Regions from separate parts of the Bradyrhizobium genosp. A genome, predicted to be linked through region 1. Evidence: predicted binding sites of a transcription regulator. Region 1 holds the regulator's gene; each other region holds the start of a gene.
What was found. The regulator HrcA, encoded in region 1, represses chaperone genes, less so after heat shock. The targets are predictions, from matches to a motif close to GTTAGCACTCNCNNNNNGNGAGTGCTAAC.
Positions count from the first base shown of each region.

Region 2: a site for HrcA is predicted at 3,205-3,233, ahead of ACP2YP_RS25850 (co-chaperone GroES). Genes of this name have one in related genera too.
Region 3: a site for HrcA is predicted at 3,066-3,094, ahead of ACP2YP_RS32855 (co-chaperone GroES). Genes of this name have one in related genera too.
Region 4: a site for HrcA is predicted at 2,905-2,933, ahead of ACP2YP_RS06180 (co-chaperone GroES). Genes of this name have one in related genera too.

Region 1 is NZ_CP188196.1:266,965-272,029, reverse strand. It holds gene hemW (radical SAM family heme chaperone HemW) at 52-1,206, opposite strand; gene rdgB (RdgB/HAM1 family non-canonical purine NTP pyrophosphatase) at 1,193-1,828, opposite strand; gene rph (ribonuclease PH) at 1,840-2,553, opposite strand; gene hrcA (heat-inducible transcriptional repressor HrcA) at 2,735-3,823, shown strand; gene grpE (nucleotide exchange factor GrpE) at 3,921-4,526, shown strand; gene pncA (bifunctional nicotinamidase/pyrazinamidase) at 4,677-5,065, opposite strand, start outside.
Region 2 is NZ_CP188196.1:5,524,008-5,529,072, forward strand. It holds gene ACP2YP_RS25830 (LysR family transcriptional regulator) at 1-490, shown strand, start outside; gene ACP2YP_RS25835 (NupC/NupG family nucleoside CNT transporter) at 541-1,791, shown strand; gene ACP2YP_RS25840 (cupin domain-containing protein) at 1,902-2,447, opposite strand; gene ACP2YP_RS25845 (usg protein) at 2,612-2,899, opposite strand; gene ACP2YP_RS25850 (co-chaperone GroES) at 3,277-3,591, shown strand; gene groL (chaperonin GroEL) at 3,638-5,065, shown strand, end outside.
Region 3 is NZ_CP188196.1:6,992,916-6,997,980, forward strand. It holds gene ACP2YP_RS32845 (glycoside hydrolase family 18 protein) at 206-1,372, opposite strand; gene ACP2YP_RS32850 (hypothetical protein) at 2,359-2,790, opposite strand; gene ACP2YP_RS32855 (co-chaperone GroES) at 3,137-3,451, shown strand; gene groL (chaperonin GroEL) at 3,539-5,065, shown strand, end outside.
Region 4 is NZ_CP188196.1:1,353,651-1,358,715, forward strand. It holds gene ACP2YP_RS06170 (hypothetical protein) at 1-634, opposite strand, end outside; gene groL (chaperonin GroEL) at 776-2,395, opposite strand; gene ACP2YP_RS06180 (co-chaperone GroES) at 2,513-2,809, opposite strand; gene ACP2YP_RS06185 (hypothetical protein) at 3,128-3,649, shown strand; gene ACP2YP_RS06190 (protein phosphatase CheZ) at 3,817-4,596, opposite strand; gene ACP2YP_RS06195 (hypothetical protein) at 4,657-4,917, opposite strand; gene ACP2YP_RS06200 (L,D-transpeptidase) at 4,910-5,065, shown strand, end outside.

The sequences.
Region 1 (5,065 bases):
TCGCATGGAATTGGTGGGCACGCTTCGCTTTGCCCACCCTACGAGATCTCGCTACGCGGCGAGATCTGCGACCACCGCGTCCAGCACCGGAAATCCGCTGCTCGTCACGCGCAACCGTCCCGTCGTGTCGACGGTGATCGCGCCTTCCTCGCGCAACAGCGCGATGCGCTTGGGGTCGAGCGGGCGGCCGGAGAGGGCTCTGTAGCGCTCGGGGTCGATACCTTCGGCGAGGCGCAATCCCATCAGCAGGAATTCGTCGGCGCGTTCTTCGCTGTTGAGGAGATCGTCGGTGACGACGCCGTCGCCATTGGTCTCAACGCGCATTAGCCAGGCTTCGGGACGCTTCTCGGTGGCGGTGGCGTGTCTGATACCGTCGATGTCGAGGCGGCCATGCGCGCCGGGACCGATGCCGGCATATTCCTCGCCGCGCCAGTAGACCAGATTGTGCCGGCACTCGGCGCCGCGCCGCGCGTGGTTGGAAATCTCGTAAGCGGGCAGGCCGAGCTTGTCGCAGGTCTCCTGCGTCACGTCATAGAGCGCGCGTGCGACTACTTCGTCGGGCGTTTTCAGCTTACCGGCCTGGTGCAGGCCGAAGAACGGCGTGCCTTCTTCGATCGTCAGTTGATAGAGCGACAGGTGCTCGGCTGCTTCATCGATCGCAAGGCGCAATTCATCGGCCCACATCGCCGGCGTCTGGTCAGGGCGGGCGTAGATCAGGTCGAACGAGTAGCGGTCGAACGAGCGGCGCGCGATCGCAACTGCATCGAGCGCCTCGCGCGCGCTGTGCATGCGGCCCAGCGCCTTCAGCGAGACGTCGTCGAGTGCCTGCACCCCAAGCGAGACGCGGTTGACGCCGGCGGCGCGATAGCCGGCAAAGCGCGTGGCTTCGACACTGGTCGGGTTCGCCTCCAGCGTCACTTCGACGTCGTTGGCAACAGTCCAGTGCTTGCCGATCGCGTCGAGCACGGCGCCAACGGTTGCCGGCTGCATCAGCGACGGCGTGCCGCCGCCGAGGAAGATCGAGGTGACCTCGCGGCCGGGCGAGCGCTGTGCGGTCGTTTCAATTTCACGCGCGAAGGCGGAGGCAAATCGCGCCTCGTCGATCGCGGCGTGGCGGACATGGCTGTTGAAGTCGCAATAAGGGCACTTCGACAGGCAGAACGGCCAATGCACGTAGACGCCAAAGGCTTCCTTAGCGCGGCTCAAGGCAGATCTCCGCCAGTTTCACGAAAGCGCGGGCGCGGTGCGATAGGCCGAGGCCGAGCGGCGGCAGGCCGTGCTTCTCGATGCTGGTCATCTCGCCGAAGGTGCGGTCGTAACCATCAGGCAAAAACATCGGATCGTAGCCGAAGCCGGCGGTGCCGCGCGGCGGCCACACCAGCGTGCCGTCGACACGCGCCTCGACCTCTTCGAGATGATCGTCGGGCCAGGCGACGCAGAGCGCGGAGACGAAATGGGCCTTGCGCTTGTCCGGCGTGGTGGCGCCGCGCTCCTGCAGCAGACGCTCGATCTGCGCCATCGCGGCAGCGAAGTCTTTGCTCGGACCAGCCCAGCGTGCGGAGAAAATGCCGGGCGCGCCGTCGAGCGCATCGACCACGATGCCGGAATCGTCGGCGAAAGCCGGCAACTTCGTCGCCTGCGCCGCTGCGATCGCCTTGATCGCGGCATTGCTGCGGAAATCGTTGCCGGCCTCTTCGGGCTCGGACAGACCGAGCTCGCCGGCCGACACCACCTCGATGCCGTGAGGCGCGAGCAGCTCCTTCATCTCGGCGAGCTTACCGGGATTGTGGGTCGCGATGACGAGCTTTTCGGTGATTCGGCGGTGCATGGGCCTATTGACTACGCGACAGCGAGTTTCTGCAAGTCCACGAGACGCGCGATGCCTTTTTGCGCCAAGGCGATCAGCGCCAGGAACTCGTCCTGCGTGAACGGCTCGCGTTCCGCGGTGCCCTGCACCTCGATGATGCGGCCATCGCCGGTCATGACGAAATTGGCGTCGGTCTCGGCCTCCGAATCCTCGGCATAGTCGAGATCCAGCACCGGCTTGCCCTGATAGATGCCACAGGAGATCGCGGCGACGTTGTCGCGCATCACGTTGGCCTTGATCATGTTGCGCGTCTTCATCCAGTTGATGCAGTCGGCGAGCGCGACCCAGGCGCCGGTGATTGAGGCGGTACGCGTGCCGCCGTCGGCCTGGAGCACGTCGCAATCGACCGTGATCTGGCGCTCACCGAGCGCTTCGAGATCGACGATGGTGCGCAACGAACGCCCGATCAGGCGCTGAATCTCGACGGTGCGGCCGCTCTGCTTGCCTGCGGCCGCTTCGCGGCGGGTGCGTTCGGAGGTCGCGCGCGGCAGCATGCCGTATTCGGCAGTGACCCAGCCGCGGCCCTGGCCCTTCAGCCAGGGCGGCAGGCGGTCTTCCAGCGTGGCGGTGACCAGCACATGGGTGTCGCCGAACTTCACGAGGCAGGAGCCTTCTGCATATTTGACCACGCCGCGCTCAAGCGTCACGGGACGCAATTCGTCGGGCGCACGGCGGCTTGGCCGCATGGGAAATCCTCCAAAACTCTCGGAAAAGGGCTATTCGCGGTGCTTGTAGGTGGGGTGAGGGTGGGCGGCAAGGGGGAAGATCAGGCCTTGTTCACCCCTCGATTTCATGTCCGCAAAAGCCACGCTTGTCAGAACTGTCCGGGAGGGACAAATTATGAGCATCTGAGAGGAGTTATCGTCTGTGTCCCATCACGATCCGATCCATCTGATCGCGCCGCACGCAGGCCTCGCCCAGCTCAACGAGCGTTCCCGCGACATCTTTCGTCAAATTGTCGAAAGCTACCTCGCGACCGGCGAGCCGGTCGGCTCGCGCAATATCTCGCGCCTGATCGCGATGCCGCTGTCACCGGCCTCGGTCCGCAACGTCATGGCCGATCTGGAACAGCTTGGCCTGATCTATGCCCCGCATACGTCTGCGGGCCGGCTGCCGACGGAACTCGGCCTGCGCTTCTTCGTCGACGCCCTGATGCAGGTCGGCGACCTCAACGAGGCCGAACGGGAGTCGATCCAGAGCCAGCTCGCCAGTGTCGGCCACGCCCAATCGGTGGAGGCGGCACTGGATCAGGCCTTGACCCGGCTGTCCGGCCTGACGCGCGCCGCCGCGGTGGTGTTGACGCCGAAATCCAATGCGCGGCTGAAGCACATCGAATTCGTCCGGTTGGAACCCGAGAAGGCGCTGGTGATCCTGGTCGGCGAGGACGGCCAGGTTGAAAATCGGGTGCTGACGCTGCCGCCGGGGGTTCCCTCCTCGGCCATCACCGAAGCCGGCAATTTCCTCAACGCACGAATTCGCGGCCGGACGCTGGCCGAGGCGCGGCTCGAGCTGGAAACCGCGCTCGCAGAGGCCCGCGCCGAGCTGGATCAGCTCACTCAGAAGGTGATTTCGGCCGGGATTGCGAGCTGGTCCGGCGGCGAGAATGAGGACCGCCAGCTCATCGTCCGCGGCCACGCCAATCTGCTGGAGGATCTGCACGCGCTGGAGGATCTCGAGCGTGTTCGCCTGCTGTTCGACGATCTCGAGACCAAGCGCGGCGTGATCGACCTGTTGGGGCGCGCCGAAACCGCCGAAGGCGTGCGGATCTTCATTGGCAGCGAGAACAAGCTGTTTTCGCTGTCGGGCTCCTCCACCATCATCTCGCCCTATCGGGATGCCGCTGGCCGCATCGTCGGCGTTTTGGGCGTGATCGGGCCGACGCGGCTGAATTATGCCCGCGTCATCCCGACCGTGGACTACGCCGCCCGCATTGTCAGTCGGCTGCTGGGGGGCTGACCGGCATTTGAGCCGATCACGGGCGCTTGATTTTCAGCGCCCGAAGCACGATATCCGGGCCAGCAAAATCCCTAAGACCAGTTCGAAAAGAGAGCCGATGACCGATCGAGACCGGCAACCCGAAGACACGAGTGCTGCGACCGGCGAGCCCGTGGTGTCGAAACCCTACATCATGCCCGATGATCCCGAACCCGGTTCGGTGGAATTGCTGCAGAAGGAAGCCGCCGAGGCGCGCGACCGTATGCTGCGGACGCTGGCCGAGATGGAAAATCTGCGCAAGCGCACTGCCAAGGAAGTCGCTGACGCCAAGCTCTACGGCGTCACCGGCTTTGCCCGCGACGTGCTCGACATCGCCGACAACCTTCAGCGCGCACTCGACGCCGTTCCGGCCGAAGCGCGTGCCACGGCCGATCCCGGCTTGACCGCGCTGATCGAGGGCGTCGAGCTGACCGAGCGCTCGCTGCTCAACGCGCTGGAAAAGCACGGCGTGAAGAAGTTCGATCCGCAGGGCCAGAAGTTCGATCCGAACTTCCAGCAGGCGATGTACGAGGTGCCGGACGCGTCGGTGCCCGCCGGCACCGTCGTGCAGGTCATGCAGGCCGGTTACACCATCGGCGACCGCGTGCTGCGCCCGGCGCTGGTCGGCGTCGCCAAGGGTGGCGCCAAGCCCGCGCCCGCGGCGAACAGCAACGAAGCGAACTGAACGGCGTCAGCTCTCAACCCTCATGGTGAGGAGGCGCGAAGCGCCGTCTCGAACCATGCAGGCCGAGCTGCAGCAGCGGGGCCTATATCCTTCGAGACGCGCGCCAAGAGGCGCGCTCCTCAGGATGAGGGTCTGGCAGAAGCGCGAGCCTTACGCGCTGACCGCGATATCCGCAGACTGAATCCGCTTCACGCCGGCCTTGGCCATGTCAGCCCAGGCCTTGGCGAGCGAACCCTGATTGTCGATGCCACGGCAGGCGTCTTCCACGACATAGGCCTCGAAACCCGCCTTGCGCGCATCGAGCGCGGTCCAGGCGACGCAGAAATCCGTCGCGAGACCGGCAACGAAGACGCGCTTGATCTTGCGTCCCCTAAGGTAGCCGGCAAGTCCGGTCGAGGTCTTGCCGTCGGCTTCGAGGAATGCCGAATAGCTGTCGACGTCCTTGTGAAAGCCCTTGCGGATGATGAGCTCGGCCTGCGGAATCGAAAGATCCTTCGACAGCGAGGCGCCATCAGTGCCCTGCACGCAATGGTCGGGCC
Region 2 (5,065 bases), 3.1 Mb from region 1:
CCGACAGGCCGACGTCGCGATCCGCGTCGTCTACGACCGCAAAACCCTGCCGCTCAATCTTCACGGCCTGAAGGGACCGGAGCTGTTCGGCGGCGTCTACATGTCCCGCGATCGACTGGCCGCGTGGCGTGCGGGCGCGCCTGATCCCATCCGGTGGATCGTCATAAGCATTCATGGAATTCCGGATTGGGCCAGCGAGGGTGAGGTTCGCACCACGGGGGTTCCATTCAGAACCTCGGACGCCGGGGCGCAGATTGTTGCTGTACGGCAAGGGCTCGGGATCACGACGCTGCCGTGCTTCGTCGGAGATGCCGACCCCCTGCTGGTGAGGGTGCCGGGCACCGACCTGCACATGTACGGAACGCTCTGGCTACTCACACAGGGGGAGTCCCGCAAGACGAAGCGCGTGCGGCTCTTCACTGAGTTCGTATCCCGCAGGCTCGCCGCGTACGCTCCGCTTCTCGCGGGGCTGTCCATATCGCGCGACTGACGCAATGCGTTATCATGCTTCAGAACAATCGAGTGGGGTTTGGGGACATCATGCTGCGGCTGCAATCGACACTCGGCGTTTTCGCATTGCTGCTGATCGCCTTCGCGCTCGCGGAGAATCGCCGCGCGGTCTCCGTGCGCCAGGCGTCGATCGGCCTTGTCGTGACCTTCGTCACCGCGATCGTGCTCTTGAAGGTGCCCGTCGTCGCGCATGCCTTCGGCGCCATCAATGACGCGGTCGGCGCGATCTCCGCGGCCTCGCGCGCCGGCTCCTCCTTCGTGTTCGGCTATGTCGGCGGCGGTCCCCTGCCCTTCGACCTGAAGGCGCCGGGCGCCGATTTCGTCCTGGCGTTCCAGGCGTTGCCAATCGTGCTGGTGATGAGCGTGCTGACGACGCTGCTGTTTTATTGGCGCGTGCTGCCGCCGATCGTGCGCGGCATGGCCTGGCTGCTCGAACGCACGCTCGGCGTCGGCGGCGCGGTCGGGCTCTCGACCGCGGCCAACATCTTCCTCGGCATGGTCGAGGCGCCGCTGTTCGTGCGGCCGTATCTGGCGCAGATGAGCCGCAGCGAATTGTTTCTGGTGATGACCGGCGGCATGGCCGGCATCGCCGGCACCGTGCTGGTGCTCTATGCGACGCTGTTGGCGCCCCTCATCCCCGACGCGGCCGCGCATTTCGTCATTGCGTCGGTGCTGGGCGCGCCGGCTGCGATCCTCGTCAGCCTGATCATGGTCCCCGAGACATCCGACAAGCGCACCGGCGGCTCGCTTGAGGATCCGGAGATGAAAGTCTCCGGCACGATGGACGCGATCGTGAAAGGCACGGGCGCGGGGATCGAGCTGCTGATCAACATCGTCGCGATGCTGCTGGTGCTGGTGGCGCTGGTCTACCTCGTCAACGCCACCCTCGGCCTGTTGCCGAGCATCGGCGGCGCAGCGATCTCGCTGCAACGGCTGCTGGGGCTGGTGATGGCGCCCGTGTGCTGGCTGATGGGATTGCCATGGGACAAGGCGGTGACCGCCGGCAGCCTGATGGGCACGAAGACCGTGCTCAACGAGCTGATCGCCTATGTCGATTTGTCAAAGCTGCCGCCCGACACGCTCGATCCGCGCTCGCGCCTGATCATGCTCTACGCGATGTGCGGCTTCGCCAATTTCGCCAGTCTCGGCATCATGATCGGCGGCCTCGGCGTCATGGCGCCGGAGCGGCGCGACGAAATCAACGCGCTGGGGCTGAAGTCGATCGTGTCGGGGACGCTGACGACGTGTCTGATGGGGGCGGTGGTGGGAGTGTTGAGCTAGCTCTCTCTACCCGTCATTGCGAGCGAAGCGAAGCAATCCAGAAATGCGTCTGCGGAGATAGTCTGGATTGCTTCGTCGCTTCGCTCCTCGCAATGACGATGCCGCGAGACCTACGCCTTCAACTCCACCGTCTTGAACTCCGCCGGCAGGATCACTTCCAGCAGTTCGACGTCATCTGAATAATCCAAAATCATGTGCTTGATCTTCGGCGGCTGGGTCCAGGCGCTGCCTTCTTTCATCAAGGTCTCGCCCTGCCCGTCCATGTAGGTCTTCACCCAGCCCTTGAGCACGTAGACCATCTGGAAGTCGACGTCGTGGAAATGCAGCTTTGAGACCTCGGCGGGATCGCAGGGGCCTTGCAGGCGAATAACGTGGGCTTGCGCGAGACCGTGGCTGGCAGCGGCGATGCCGAGGTCGCGGTATTTTGCGTAGGCGCGCAGGCCGTCGGCTTTGAAATCTTCCTCGCGGTGATGGCTGATGGCGATGCGCTGTTTTGGGCGCGCGGGTTTCTTGACCGATGATTTGGCTGGCGTCGCGCGCGCCTTCACCGCCTTGCGTGCAGAGGAGCGCGCGGCGGACTTGGCGCCGCTCCGCTTCTTCGCCGCGGTCTGGGTTGCGCTACGCGATTTTGTTGTCTTGCCTGTTTTCTTGGCCATGGGCCGCCTCCCCTGTTGTTATGGGCGGAGGCTAGCACAGAAACGAGGAATCGTAGGGTGGGCAAAGCGAAGCGTGCCCACCATGGTCGATGCGATCGCGGAAGGATGGTGGGCACGGCGCGCGCGAGCGCGCCTTTGCCCACCCTACGAGACCGGTGTTCTCGTCAATGCAGCCGGAACACGCCGTCCACGGCGCGCAACTCGGCCGGCTTGATCAGTTTGGAATGCGTCACCGTCACCGAATGCAGCGGACCGTCCAGCTTCTCCTCCCAGAATGCCAGGAAGTCGGTCAGGGCCGGGAATTTCGGAAACATGTCGTAGTTCTGCCAGACGTAGGTCTGAAGCAGCGAGGGATGATCCGGCATCCGGTAGAGAATTTGTGCCGTCGTCAGCCCGTAGCCCAGCATTTGTTTCCGGAAATCCTCGGAAACGCCCCCAACGCGAAGTCCCATGCCAAACCTCCTTTGCAGGAGCGCATTCAGGGGGTGGCTTGATCCGTGCCCCGGGAGCCACCCGGTAGAGATGCGCTCACATGAGAGAAATGTGACGCAAACTGACAACCCATCTCAAGCCCAAAAGTTTAACAAGCTGTTGAAATTCAATGCTTTAGCAGCAGAGACGGCTCCCTGCTAATACGGCTCGGCCATCCGGTTAACGATGGTAAGGAGATTTTGGCAGGCGGTCCTTCAGAGTGCTGATTTTTCTGCTAGAAGCCCTTGCCCCCGCAAAATTCCTGTCCTATTTCAGCTCCGCCTGTGCTAGCACTCGCTGGCACAGATTGCTAAAGACCAAAAAATCATCAACTCGTGCAAATGCTTAGGAGAGCTGCATGAAATTCCGTCCGCTTCACGACCGCGTCGTGGTCAAGCGCATCGACGCAGAAGAGAAGACCGCCGGCGGCATCATCATCCCCGACACTGCCAAGGAAAAGCCCTCCCAGGGTGAAGTCGTCGCCGTCGGCCCGGGTGGCCGCGACGAGGCCGGCAAGCTGATCCCGATCGACCTCAAGGTCGGCGACCGCGTGCTGTTCGGCAAGTGGTCCGGCACTGAAGTCAAGATCGACAACGTCGATCTGCTGATCATGAAGGAAAGCGACATCATGGGCGTCCTCGACGTCCCCGCTTCCAAGAAGAAGGCGGCCTAACAGCCCCTCTTTCCCTCCAGTCAAACACCTCAAGGAAAAAATCCAGATGGCAGCCAAAGAAGTCAAATTCTCGGTTGAGGCGCGCGACAAGATGCTGCGCGGCGTCGACATCCTCGCCAACGCGGTGAAGGTCACGCTCGGTCCGAAGGGCCGCAACGTCGTGCTCGACAAGTCGTTCGGCGCTCCCCGCATCACCAAGGACGGCGTCACCGTCGCCAAGGAGATCGAGCTCGAGGACAAGTTCGAGAACATGGGCGCACAGATGGTGCGCGAAGTCGCCTCCAAGTCCGCTGACGCGGCCGGCGACGGCACCACCACCGCCACCGTGCTCGCGGCCGCGATCGTGAAGGAAGGCGCCAAGTCGGTCGCCGCCGGCATGAACCCGATGGACCTCAAGCGCGGTATCGACCTCGCGGTCGAAGCCGTCGTTGCGGACCTCCAGAAGAACTCCAAGAAGGTCACCTCGAACGACGAGATCGCCCAGGTCGGCACCATCTCGGCCAACGGCGATGCCGAAATCGGCAAGTTCCTCTCCGACGCCATGAAGAAGGTCGGCAACGAGGGTGTCATCACCGTCGAGGAAGCCAAGTCGCTCGAGACCGAGCTCGACGTCGTCGAGGGCATGCAGTTCGACCGCGGCTACATCTCGCCCTACTTCGTCACCAACGCCGACAAGATGCGCGTTGAGATGGACGACGCCTACATCCTGATCAACGAGAAGAAGCTCTCCTCGCTGAACGAGCTGCTCCCGCTGCTCGAGGCCGTGGTGCAGACCGGCAAGCCGCTGGTCATCGTCGCCGAGGACGTCGAAGGCGAGGCTTTGGCCACGCTCGTTGTGAACCGTCTGCGCGGTGGTCTGAAGGTCGCGGCCGTCAAGGCTCCGGGCTTCGGCGATCGCCGCAAGGCCATGCTGCAGGACATCGCGATCCTGACCGGCGGCCAGGCGATCTCGGAAGATCTCGGCATCAAGCTCGAGAACGTCACGCTCAACATGCTCGGTCGCGCCAAGAAGGTGATGATCGACAAGGAGAACACCACGATCGTCAACGGCGCCGGCAAGAAGGCCGACATCGAGGCGCGCGTGGCCCAGATCAAGGCGCAGATCGAGGAAACCACCTCGGACTACGACCGTGAGAAGCTCCAGGAGCGTCTCGCCAAGCTCGCTGGCGGCGTCGCGGTGATCCGCGTCGGCGGCGCGACCGAGGTCGAGGTGAAGGAGCGCAAGGATCGCGTTGATGACGCGATGCATGCGACCCGCGCAGCGGTCGAGGAAGGCATCGTCCCGGGCGGCGGCGTCGCCCTGCTCCGTGCCTCCGAGCAGCTCAAGGGCCTGCGCACCAAGAACGACGACCAGAAGACCGGCGTCGAGATCGTGCGCAAGGCGCTCTCCGCGCCCGCTCGCCAGATCGCGATCAACGCCGGTGAAGACGGCTCGGTGATCGTCGGCAAGATCCTGGAGAACAAGACCTACGCT
Region 3 (5,065 bases), 1.7 Mb from region 1:
TTAACCGGATGGGATCCGGTGCGCACGTCGCATCACGACGAGAAACCCGCATTGCCGGCAGCATGCCTCCGGAACGACGCTGCCGGTTGTCAGATTTCCGACATCGTCGTTTTCAATTCGACGTGGCTCTGATCTCACAGCATCGAACGCAGCTGATTTCTCTCGAACAGATGACGCGCTTCAAGGCGACGTAATGACGACTCTTCTATTCGGATCTTCGCACAGGAAGGATGCGGAGTGCCGCGAGCAGCAGCGAACCGTCGTCGGCGAACAGGTCCCAGATCATGATCCCGGCGAGTCCATGGGCGCGCGCGTACATCGCCTTGCGTGCGATGGATAGCGGATCGTCGTAGCTGATCCATATCCGCCGTTCGGCGTCATAGAGCCACGGCACCTGGGCCTCATCACTCCAATACCGGCGAAAGCCCTGCTCTTCCGGTCGCCGGACAACGAGATCGCGATAATCGATGCCGTCGCTCCCTCCCCATTCCTCGCTCGCCGTCGTCCCCTTTTGCAAGAGCCCCCCGTTCTCCTGCGGAACGCCTGCAACAGCTCGGCCATAGAAGGCTACGCCGAGCGTGACCTTGGCCCGCGGCACCCCGGCCCGGATCAAGGCATTCACACTTGCATCGACATTGAGATCGGGACTTGGATCGCCGGCACAGGCGAACAGCGGAGCATTGAAGCCTGCAAAGGTCGAGCCCGCATGATAGTCGTAGGCCATCAGATGAATCCGGTCGACCAGCGGGGCGAGAGCGGCCGCCTCCAGATTGACAATCTTATTGGGGGCGGCCGATACGGCAATGGTGAGCTCCAGCTCCCTGCGCTCCAGTGCGGAAAACTCAGTGAGTCTTCGGCGAAGCTCCGCAATCAGGAGCGTGAAATTCGTACGGTCCTCGAGGCGCGCGAGATTCCCCGGATGTCCTCCTGAGACGGGAAACTCCCAATCGACGTCTACACCATCGAACAGACCCGGATACGGCTGAAAGAACGCTTCGATAACGGATTGTGCGAACCGCGCGCGCGACATCGGCGTGGCAGCGGCGGCCGAGAAATATTTCGACCCGCTCCATCCGCCCAACGAAATCAGGATCCGGAGCTCCGGACTGCTCCGCTTCAATTCGGCGAGTTGGGCGAAATTGCCGCCGAACGGGATCGACGGCGCGGTTCCGTCGCAGGCTCCTGCGTCGAGGCAACGATCCGAAAGTCCAGCCAGTCCTTCTGCCGAAACGGTGCCGAACGCGTACATCAAGTGGGTCAGCTCGCGAGCCGGGATCGTCTTGATGTTTGGACCGCCCGTCCGGGCTTTCCACGGGGCGACATAGCCTGCGACCACCGGCCTCCGGGACGGCGTGCCCCGTCCCGGCTGCATCAGTGCGTATCCGCACACGAGCGTAGAAAATCCGGCTGCAGCGAAGTTTCGACGATTAATTGCCACGGGCTTCGACCTTATGCTCTCTGTCTGATTTTACCCTGCGCCAACCGATAACGCGATCACCTCAGCGAGCCTTCGATCTGCGTGGCACTGGCTCTCTTCGTTTCACCTGATCGCTACGACTTCATGGCAGCATTCTTCATCGAGAGCTGTATTTGCTGCGCGACGGATTCGGCTCTCGAATGGCGAGGATACGACGAATTGAATGCGTTGGAGGAAGGCTCGTCTAAGACGAAGTATGGAAGTTCTAGAGCTGTTCTGTGGCTGGCTTCCGACCGTTTGTGGCTCGCATCCGCCGCGTTGTCCTATCCGAATATGTCGAAAGGCGCACAACTAGATTCGGTGTATTGGAACGTGTGGGCAGCAGCTACAGCCGCGCTCGTCGCTGAATTGCGCTTCGCTTCATCGTCTCTGCCAGGATGGGAGGCTATGAAGGGCAAACTGTGGCCCGTATCCTACCCCGCACGGGGGCCGTGTGAACCTGCGTTCGGGCCCGAGCGGAACCCCCTCGTTTTGGTAGGATTTATATTGCAACCGACGCGTGATACGGATCATTCTTGCACTTGCGACTTGAACCACCTACAGAAAGCCAGGGAGCTCGAAAATGAACGATAACGCGTCTTCAACGCGAAGCGATCTGCAGGGGCTTAGGCTGATCCGCGCTTTTCTCCGGATACGCGATCAACGCACCCGGTCCGGGTTCGTCGAACAGGTCGAAAGGCTCGCCGCGGAGGAGCCTGCGGGATCGGGTTCGAGCTTGCCCGGTTCATCTGGTTTCGCCGAGCATCCGGCGGATCCTCTCAGTTGATCTCTCGCCTTCTTCGTGTCGCCCAGCCACTTTCCAGCGTCATTCGCGTCTGCCCTTGTTGCGTCCATGACTTGGCCGCAATCGTGATAGCAGGGAGCCACGATGTGGCGATGCCTCAAATGCGAGTCCGCGGGCTAATTCCGCTCTGATGCCACCGCCGCGGTGTAGCGACGTCGGGACGATCAGCGTGCTCAGATCTTCGGGTACGTCGCCGCATTTCCGGATCACCTTGGCGTCGCCGAAGTCGCTGCGCGATGGGTCCTTCGGCCCCCGAGAAGGCGACCGCGCCCATGATGCCGGGCTTGCGGGACAACGCCTCGGCACGCCTCACGGCGGCGTTGGCGGAAATGCATTTCGTCTTGCCGGCTGCAACTCCATCGTCGAGAACAGGCCGGCTCTCGTCGGGAGCGAACCGGACGGACACCTTCTTGCCATCGATGGTGTCGTCCTCGGAGAACGAGGTGAACGGCACCAGGCAGCGGCTCTGCGGATCGAGCCAGCGCTTCCAGTGCGCGCTCTCGCTACCGGACGTTGGTCGTGCCGCCATCGAGCTCTATCCTCAGCAGCTGCTGGAAGTCGACTGGCCTGCCCTTTGCTTCCAGCTTCTTGGTGGCGTCCACAGAACCCGCCACGTCCCCAGCGCGCCATCACGAGTTCGCGTCCGCGCGGGATCGTGAGGAAAATCCTAGGCACCAAGGGCAGATCTCCGGTCCGGTCGTTCGCCGGCATGACCCCGAACAGCCGGTGAATACCCTGAGCGCCGATTTTTCTGGCCAGACCCTTGCTTCCCGAAAAGACCCACCCTACTTCAGCTCCGCACGCATTGGCACTCGCGTGTATCGACTGCTAACAATCTGAATTCACCAACCCAAGCAAATGCTTAGGAGAGCTGCATGAAATTCCGTCCGCTTCACGACCGCGTCGTGGTCAAGCGCATCGACGCAGAAGAGAAGACCGCCGGCGGCATCATCATTCCCGACACGGCCAAGGAAAAGCCGTCCCAGGGCGAAGTCGTCGCCGTCGGCCCGGGCGGCCGCGACGAGAGCGGCAAGCTGATCCCGATCGACGTCGAGGTCGGCGATCGCGTGCTGTTCGGCAAGTGGTCGGGCACCGAGGTCAAGATCGACGGCCAGGAGCTGTTGATCATGAAGGAGGGCGACATCATGGGCGTTCTCACCGATGCGTCGGCCAAGAAGAAGGCCGCCTAATCCAACCGCTCGCACCGCTCACCCCTGAGGAGCGCCTGCCGGGCGCCTCAAGAGTGAGATGAGACCAATCAAGTCAGGGAAACCAATATGTCAGCCAAAGAAGTCAAATTCGGCGTCGACGCCCGCGACCGCATGCTGCGCGGCGTCGACATCCTCAACAACGCGGTGAAGGTCACGCTCGGTCCGAAGGGCCGCAACGTCGTGCTCGACAAGTCGTTCGGCGCTCCCCGGATCACCAAGGACGGCGTCACCGTCGCCAAGGACATCGAGCTCGACGATAAGTTCGAGAACATGGGCGCCCAGATGGTGCGCGAAGTCGCCTCCAAATCCGCTGACGCGGCCGGCGACGGGACCACCACCGCGACCGTTCTCGCGGCTGCGATCGTGCGCGAAGGCGCCAAGGCGGTCGCCGCCGGCATGAACCCGATGGACCTGAAGCGCGGTATCGATCTCGCCGTAGACGCGGTCGTGGCGGACCTGCAGAAGAACTCCAAGAAGGTCACCTCGAACGACGAGATCGCCCAGGTCGGCACCATTTCGGCCAATGGCGATGCGGAGATCGGCAAGTTCCTCTCCGACGCCATGAAGAAGGTCGGCAACGAGGGTGTCATCACCGTCGAGGAAGCCAAGTCGCTCGAGACCGAACTCGAAGTTGTCGAGGGCATGCAGTTCGACCGCGGCTACATCTCGCCCTACTTCGTCACCAACGCCGACAAGATGCGCGTTGAAATGGAAGATGCCTACGTCCTGATCAATGAGAAAAAGTTATCTCAGTTGAATGAATTGCTTCCCTTGTTGGAAGCCGTGGTGCAGAGCAGCAAGCCGCTTGTGATTATCGCGGAAGACGTCGAAGGCGAAGCGCTCGCCACCCTCGTCGTGAACCGTCTGCGCGGCGGTCTGAAGGTCGCGGCCGTCAAGGCTCCCGGCTTCGGCGATCGCCGCAAGGCCATGCTGCAGGACATCGCGATCCTGACCGGCGGCCAGGCGATCTCGGAAGACCTCGGCATCAAGCTCGAGAACGTCACGCTCAACATGCTCGGTCGCGCCAAGAAGGTGATGATCGACAAGGAGAACACCACGATCGTCAGCGGCGCCGGCAAGAAGGCCGACATCGAGGCGCGCGTAGCCCAGATCAAGGCGCAGATCGAGGAAACCACCTCGGACTACGACCGTGAGAAGCTGCAGGAGCGTCTGGCCAAGCTCGCAGGCGGCGTCGCGGTGATCCGCGTCGGCGGCGCGACCGAGGTCGAGGTGAAGGAACGCAAGGATCGCGTTGATGACGCGATGCATGCGACCCGCGCGGCTGTCGAGGAAGGCATCGTCCCGGGCGGCGGCGTCGCCCTGCTCCGTGCCTCCGAGCAGCTCAAGGGCCTGCGCACCAAGAACGACGACCAGAAGACTGGTGTCGAGATCGTACGCAAGGCGCTGTCCGCGCCCGCTCGCCAGATCGCGATCAACGCCGGTGAAGACGGCTCGGTGATCGTCGGCAAGATCCTGGAGAAAGATCAGTACGCCTATGGCTTCGACTCGCAGACCGGCGAGTACGGCAATCTCGTCACCAAGGGCATCATCGATCCGACGAAGGTCGTTCGCACCGCGATCCAGAACGCAGCC
Region 4 (5,065 bases), 1.1 Mb from region 1:
CGCAGCCGACGGTGAGACTTGCCAGCGTCACCTCGACGTCCTGGCCCTTGAGGCTCTTCAGGAAGTCGGTCGCGTTCTCCAGCTTGACCTTGACCGCAATCGCCTCCGGCGAGACTTCGGTGAAGTCCTTTGGCTGGGGTGTGATGCCGTCGTCGGTGGTCTGGTTGTCCAGAAATTCCTTCTCGCTGAGATCGGCATTGTCGGGCGAGGTCACCTCGGTCACGGTCTGGCCGATGCCGATCTGGCCGCGGAACTCGAAGGTGTCGCCGGTCGGCTTGCGCGTGAGCTTGACCGTAACAGGCGCCTTTGCGCCGAGGCTCGAGGTCGTGCCGGTCAGCGTCTGGCCTGAGATCTGGAGATTGACGACGAAGCGGTCCTTGCGGTCGGAGTTCTTGGCGACGGGGTAGCAGACGTCGAGCACCGCCGCGGTGACCGTCTTGCCCTGCCGCGTCTCCTTCAGGATCACGTCGGCATTGCCGTCCATCAGCCCGTCGATCGAGGTGAAATAGCGCGTCTCCATGCCGCCGGGAGCTGTGGCCTTCGGCGACAGCTTCATCTGGGCCGAGGCGACCTCGGGCGGAACTGCAAGCAGGATCGCCAAAACGGCGGTGGAGCAGATCAGAAGCGCGCGCATTGACGAAATCCTCGATCGAAAGAATCGGCGCCACCGTAGTGGGTTTTGGCCGCCGGTTGAATCGGAAAGCGTGAGGCATGATCGGCAAAAAAGAAGGCCGCCCGGAGGCGGCCTTCGCAACACTGTCAGGTGAGGATGAGCTTAGAAGCCGCCCATGCCGCCGCCGGCCGACGCTTCCTTCTTCGGTGCTTCGGCGACCATGGCTTCGGTGGTGACCAGGAGGCCGGCCACGGACGAGGCGTCCTGGAGCGCGGCGCGCACCACCTTGGCGGGATCGATGATGCCCTTCTCGATCATGTCGACATACTCTTCGGTCTGGGCGTCGAAGCCGAAGGTCTCGGACTTGTTCTCGAGGATCTTGCCGACCACGATCGAGCCTTCCACGCCGGCATTCTCCGAGATCTGGCGGATCGGAGCTTCCAGCGCCTTCAGCACGATGTTGATGCCGGCCTGCACGTCGGCATTGGCGTTGGTGAGACGACCGACCGCCTTCTTGGCGCGCAGCAGCGTCACGCCGCCGCCGGGGACGATGCCTTCCTGCACCGCGGCGCGGGTGGCGTTGAGCGCGTCCTCGACGCGGTCCTTCTTTTCCTTGACCTCGATCTCGGTGGCGCCGCCGACGCGAATCACCGCGACGCCGCCGGCGAGCTTGGCGAGACGCTCCTGGAGCTTCTCACGGTCGTAGTCCGAGGTGGTCTCCTCGATCTGGGCCTTGATCTGGCCGACGCGGGCCTCGATCTCCGGCTTCTTGCCGGCGCCCTTGACGATCGTGGTGTTCTCCTTGTCGATCACGACCTTGCCGGCACGACCCAGCATCTTCACCGTGACGTTCTCGAGCTTCATGCCGAGATCTTCGGAGATCAGCTGACCGCCGGTCAGGATCGCGAGGTCTTCCAGCATGGCCTTGCGGCGATCGCCGAAGCCCGGCGCCTTGACGGCGGCGACCTTGAGGCCGCCACGCAGGCGGTTGACGACCAGGGTCGCCAGCGCCTCGCCCTCGACGTCCTCGGCGATGATGACGAGCGGCTTGCCCGACTGCACCACGGCTTCCAGCACCGGCAGCATGGCCTGCAGGCCGGAGAGCTTCTTCTCGTGCAGGAGGATGTAGGCGTCCTCGAGCTCGGCGGTCATCTTCTCGGGGTTGGTGACGAAGTAGGGGCTGAGATAGCCGCGGTCGAACTTCATGCCCTCGACGATGTCGACTTCGGTGTCGAGCGACTTGTTTTCCTCGACGGTGATGACGCCCTCGTTGCCGACCTTCTGCATCGCCTGGGCGATCATCTTGCCGATGGCGGCGTCGCCGTTGGCCGAGATGGTGCCGACCTGGGCGACCTCGGACGAGGCGGCGACCGGCTTGGCGCGCTTCTCGATGTCCTTGACGACGGCGGCGACCGCGATGTCGATGCCGCGCTTGAGGTCCATCGGGTTCATGCCGGCGGCAACCGCCTTGGCGCCTTCGCGCACGATGGCCTGGGCCAGCACGGTCGCGGTGGTGGTGCCGTCGCCGGCGAGGTCGTTGGTCTTGGAGGCGACCTCACGCACCATCTGGGCGCCCATGTTCTCGAACTTGTCCTCGAGCTCGATCTCCTTGGCGACGGTGACGCCGTCCTTGGTGATGCGGGGCGCGCCGAACGACTTCTCGATGAGGACGTTGCGGCCCTTCGGGCCGAGCGTCACCTTGACGGCGTTGGCGAGAATGTCGACGCCGCGCAGCATGCGATCGCGCGCGTCTCCGGAGAATTTGACGTCCTTGGCAGCCATGGTCTGCAATCCCTGTTATGTCGTGATGTGTCTTGTTTTGCGCTGTGCGGTGGAATGATGGATGCCCGGACCTGATGATCCGGGCATGGCATTCAGCGGCCGTTCAGGCGTCTGGCCTTAGGCCATCACGCCCATGATGTCCGACTCCTTCATGATTAGGAGCTCTTCGTTGTCGATCTTGACCTCGGTGCCCGACCACTTGCCGAACAGCACGCGGTCGCCGACCTTGAGGTCGATCGGGATGAGCTTGCCAGCCTCGTCACGGCCGCCGGGGCCGACGGCGACGACTTCGCCCTGGGACGGCTTTTCCTTGGCGGTGTCGGGGATGATGATGCCACCCTTGGACTTTTCCTCGGCGTCGATACGTTTGACCACGACACGGTCATGCAGCGGACGAAATTTGGACTTAGCCATGACGTTTCCCTTTGGAGGCTCGCTTTTCCGAAAGCAGCGGAAGTGGGGTGGGGGCGGCGCTCTGTCCACCCTCTTTCCGAGGATCGAACGGCGCCCTTAGCAATCGGTCTTTTCGAGTGCTAATAGTGCGCAGGGGATATGGCTTGGCTGCGATCCTGTCAAGCAAAGGTGGTTAAGCGATTGGTGAGGCGGATATAGGATGGTGGCACTGGAAACTCGTTCGGAGCGATGGCGTATATCAGGACGTCATTGCTACGGCTGCGGTTTTGCGCTTGGCTGCTGGAGGGATGCGGCCATGGTCTTGTTCGGGGGAATGCCATGATCAGTTCAGCTCACGCGCGCACGGTTGCCAATCTGGCGGTCGCCTCTTGCCTGGCGCTGCTGCTCGGCGCTTGCGGCGGCGGCATGAGCCTGCCGTCCTTCTCCTCGTCCCAGCCGGCGCCCGAGACCGAGCCCGGTGTCGCGCCGGAGATGCCGGCGTCGATCCGCGCCGACGAGATCGTCGGCCGCTGGGGCCTTGCCTCGTTCCAGAACCCGGCCGACCGCGCCCGCACCGAGGCGGCCGCGCGGGCCCAGTGCAAAAATCCCTATGTGATCGGCGCCGGTTCCTCCGGCGGCGTGATCATGCATCTCGCCGACCAGGCCACGCCGCAGGAACTGCGGCTGAAGGGCTCGCCGGGCGGCAAGAACTATATCGGCCCCTCCGGCCCGACACCGGGCGAGCAGGATCGCGAGATCGTCTCCTTCGACGGCCGCGTCATGATCACCCGCTTCGTCGACAAGGACGCCGCCACCCGCTACGGCAACATGGTCTACGTCCGCTGCGCGCCAAGGGCGTAAGGCGGCCTCCGGCCTAACCTCTCGTCATTGCGAGGAGCGCAGCGACGAAGCAATCCAGTCTGTCTCTGCGGAGACGGTCTGGATTGCTTCGCTTCGCTCGCAATGACGAAGGCAACAAAAAACGCCGGCTCGCGCCAGCGTTTTGTTTGTCTCTCTGTCGCGTTCGCCTAGTCGAACAGCGCGTCGATGTCGTCCTGCGAGGCGTGGCCGACGTCGCCGGCGAGCTTCGGGCCGTTGAGCAGCTTGTCGTCCTCGCTGCGGGTGTCGACCGGCGCCGGCACGTGGGACTTGATCGCGTCGACCCCACCCCAGATCTCCATCATCGCATTGATGTGCTGCTCGATGAATTTCATCGTGGTCATGACCTTGCTGATGCGCTGGCCGGTCAGGTCCTGGAAGTTGCAGGCCTCGAAGATCGAGATGACGCGTTCCTGGATGTCGTCGGCGAGCCGCTTCTGCTGATCGATCGAGTCCACCTTGGACATCGCGCTCGCCGCCTGGTCGATCGACTCCGCGGCTTCGAGGATCTGCTGGGTCGCCTGTTCGGTGCCGCCGACGACCGCGCCGAGCTCGCCATTGACCTTGGCCATCTCGCCGCCGTCGAAGCTCTTGCCGTGCAGGGTCGCGATCTCGCGCTTGGTGCGGTCGATGGCGTCGTGGATGAGGTCGAGCTCGACCTTCAGCTTCTCGCACTGCTCGATCTGGGCCCGATAGGTATCGAGCATCGTGCGTGCTTCGGAAAGCTCATGGGCCGTGGAGGCGTCGATCGCTGCCATGGCTGCGCTGCCGGACAAGGGGACGCTGCCCTTCGCCATCTGCGCGCGGATCGCACGCAGCTCCGCCATTATCTCGCTATGCATCGGGCCTGCCTCTTCTGCTACGTCAAGAATTGGCATCTCGCCACCGGCGATGTCCTCGACACGAAAACGCTTGCGGTGAACAGCCATCAGGAACTCCCCCCACCTCACTCACGCGTCTTTGTAGGCGGAAGCAATTTAACACGAGGTTCACAGCAGGAACTGTTCTGCGGCCGCGCGCGACGGCATGCAAAACGGGCGATTAACCATGAGGCTCGCCCCTTCATCGAAAATAAACGCTGATCGCCAAATTGCCCCGCCGCTCGCGACGTGGTGAATCGAAACGCCTGATACGTTTACCAAAAGCAACCGAGTTTGCTCTTTATTGACCACGTCGAGGACGCGGACAGCAAGCCGCGTTCGGCGGCGAATGCAATGAGACGAAACAGTACAGAGTACGTCGATGTTCAAGAAAATGTCTGTCGCGCTGCTCGGCAGCGCTTGCGCCTTCATTGTCGGCGCCGATCGCGCTAGCGCCTTCGACAATACCGTGCCGAACGATCCGCCCGCGGTGCTCTACCAGCCGCAAGTCCCGCCGGCGCCGGTGCGCGTCGCCTCC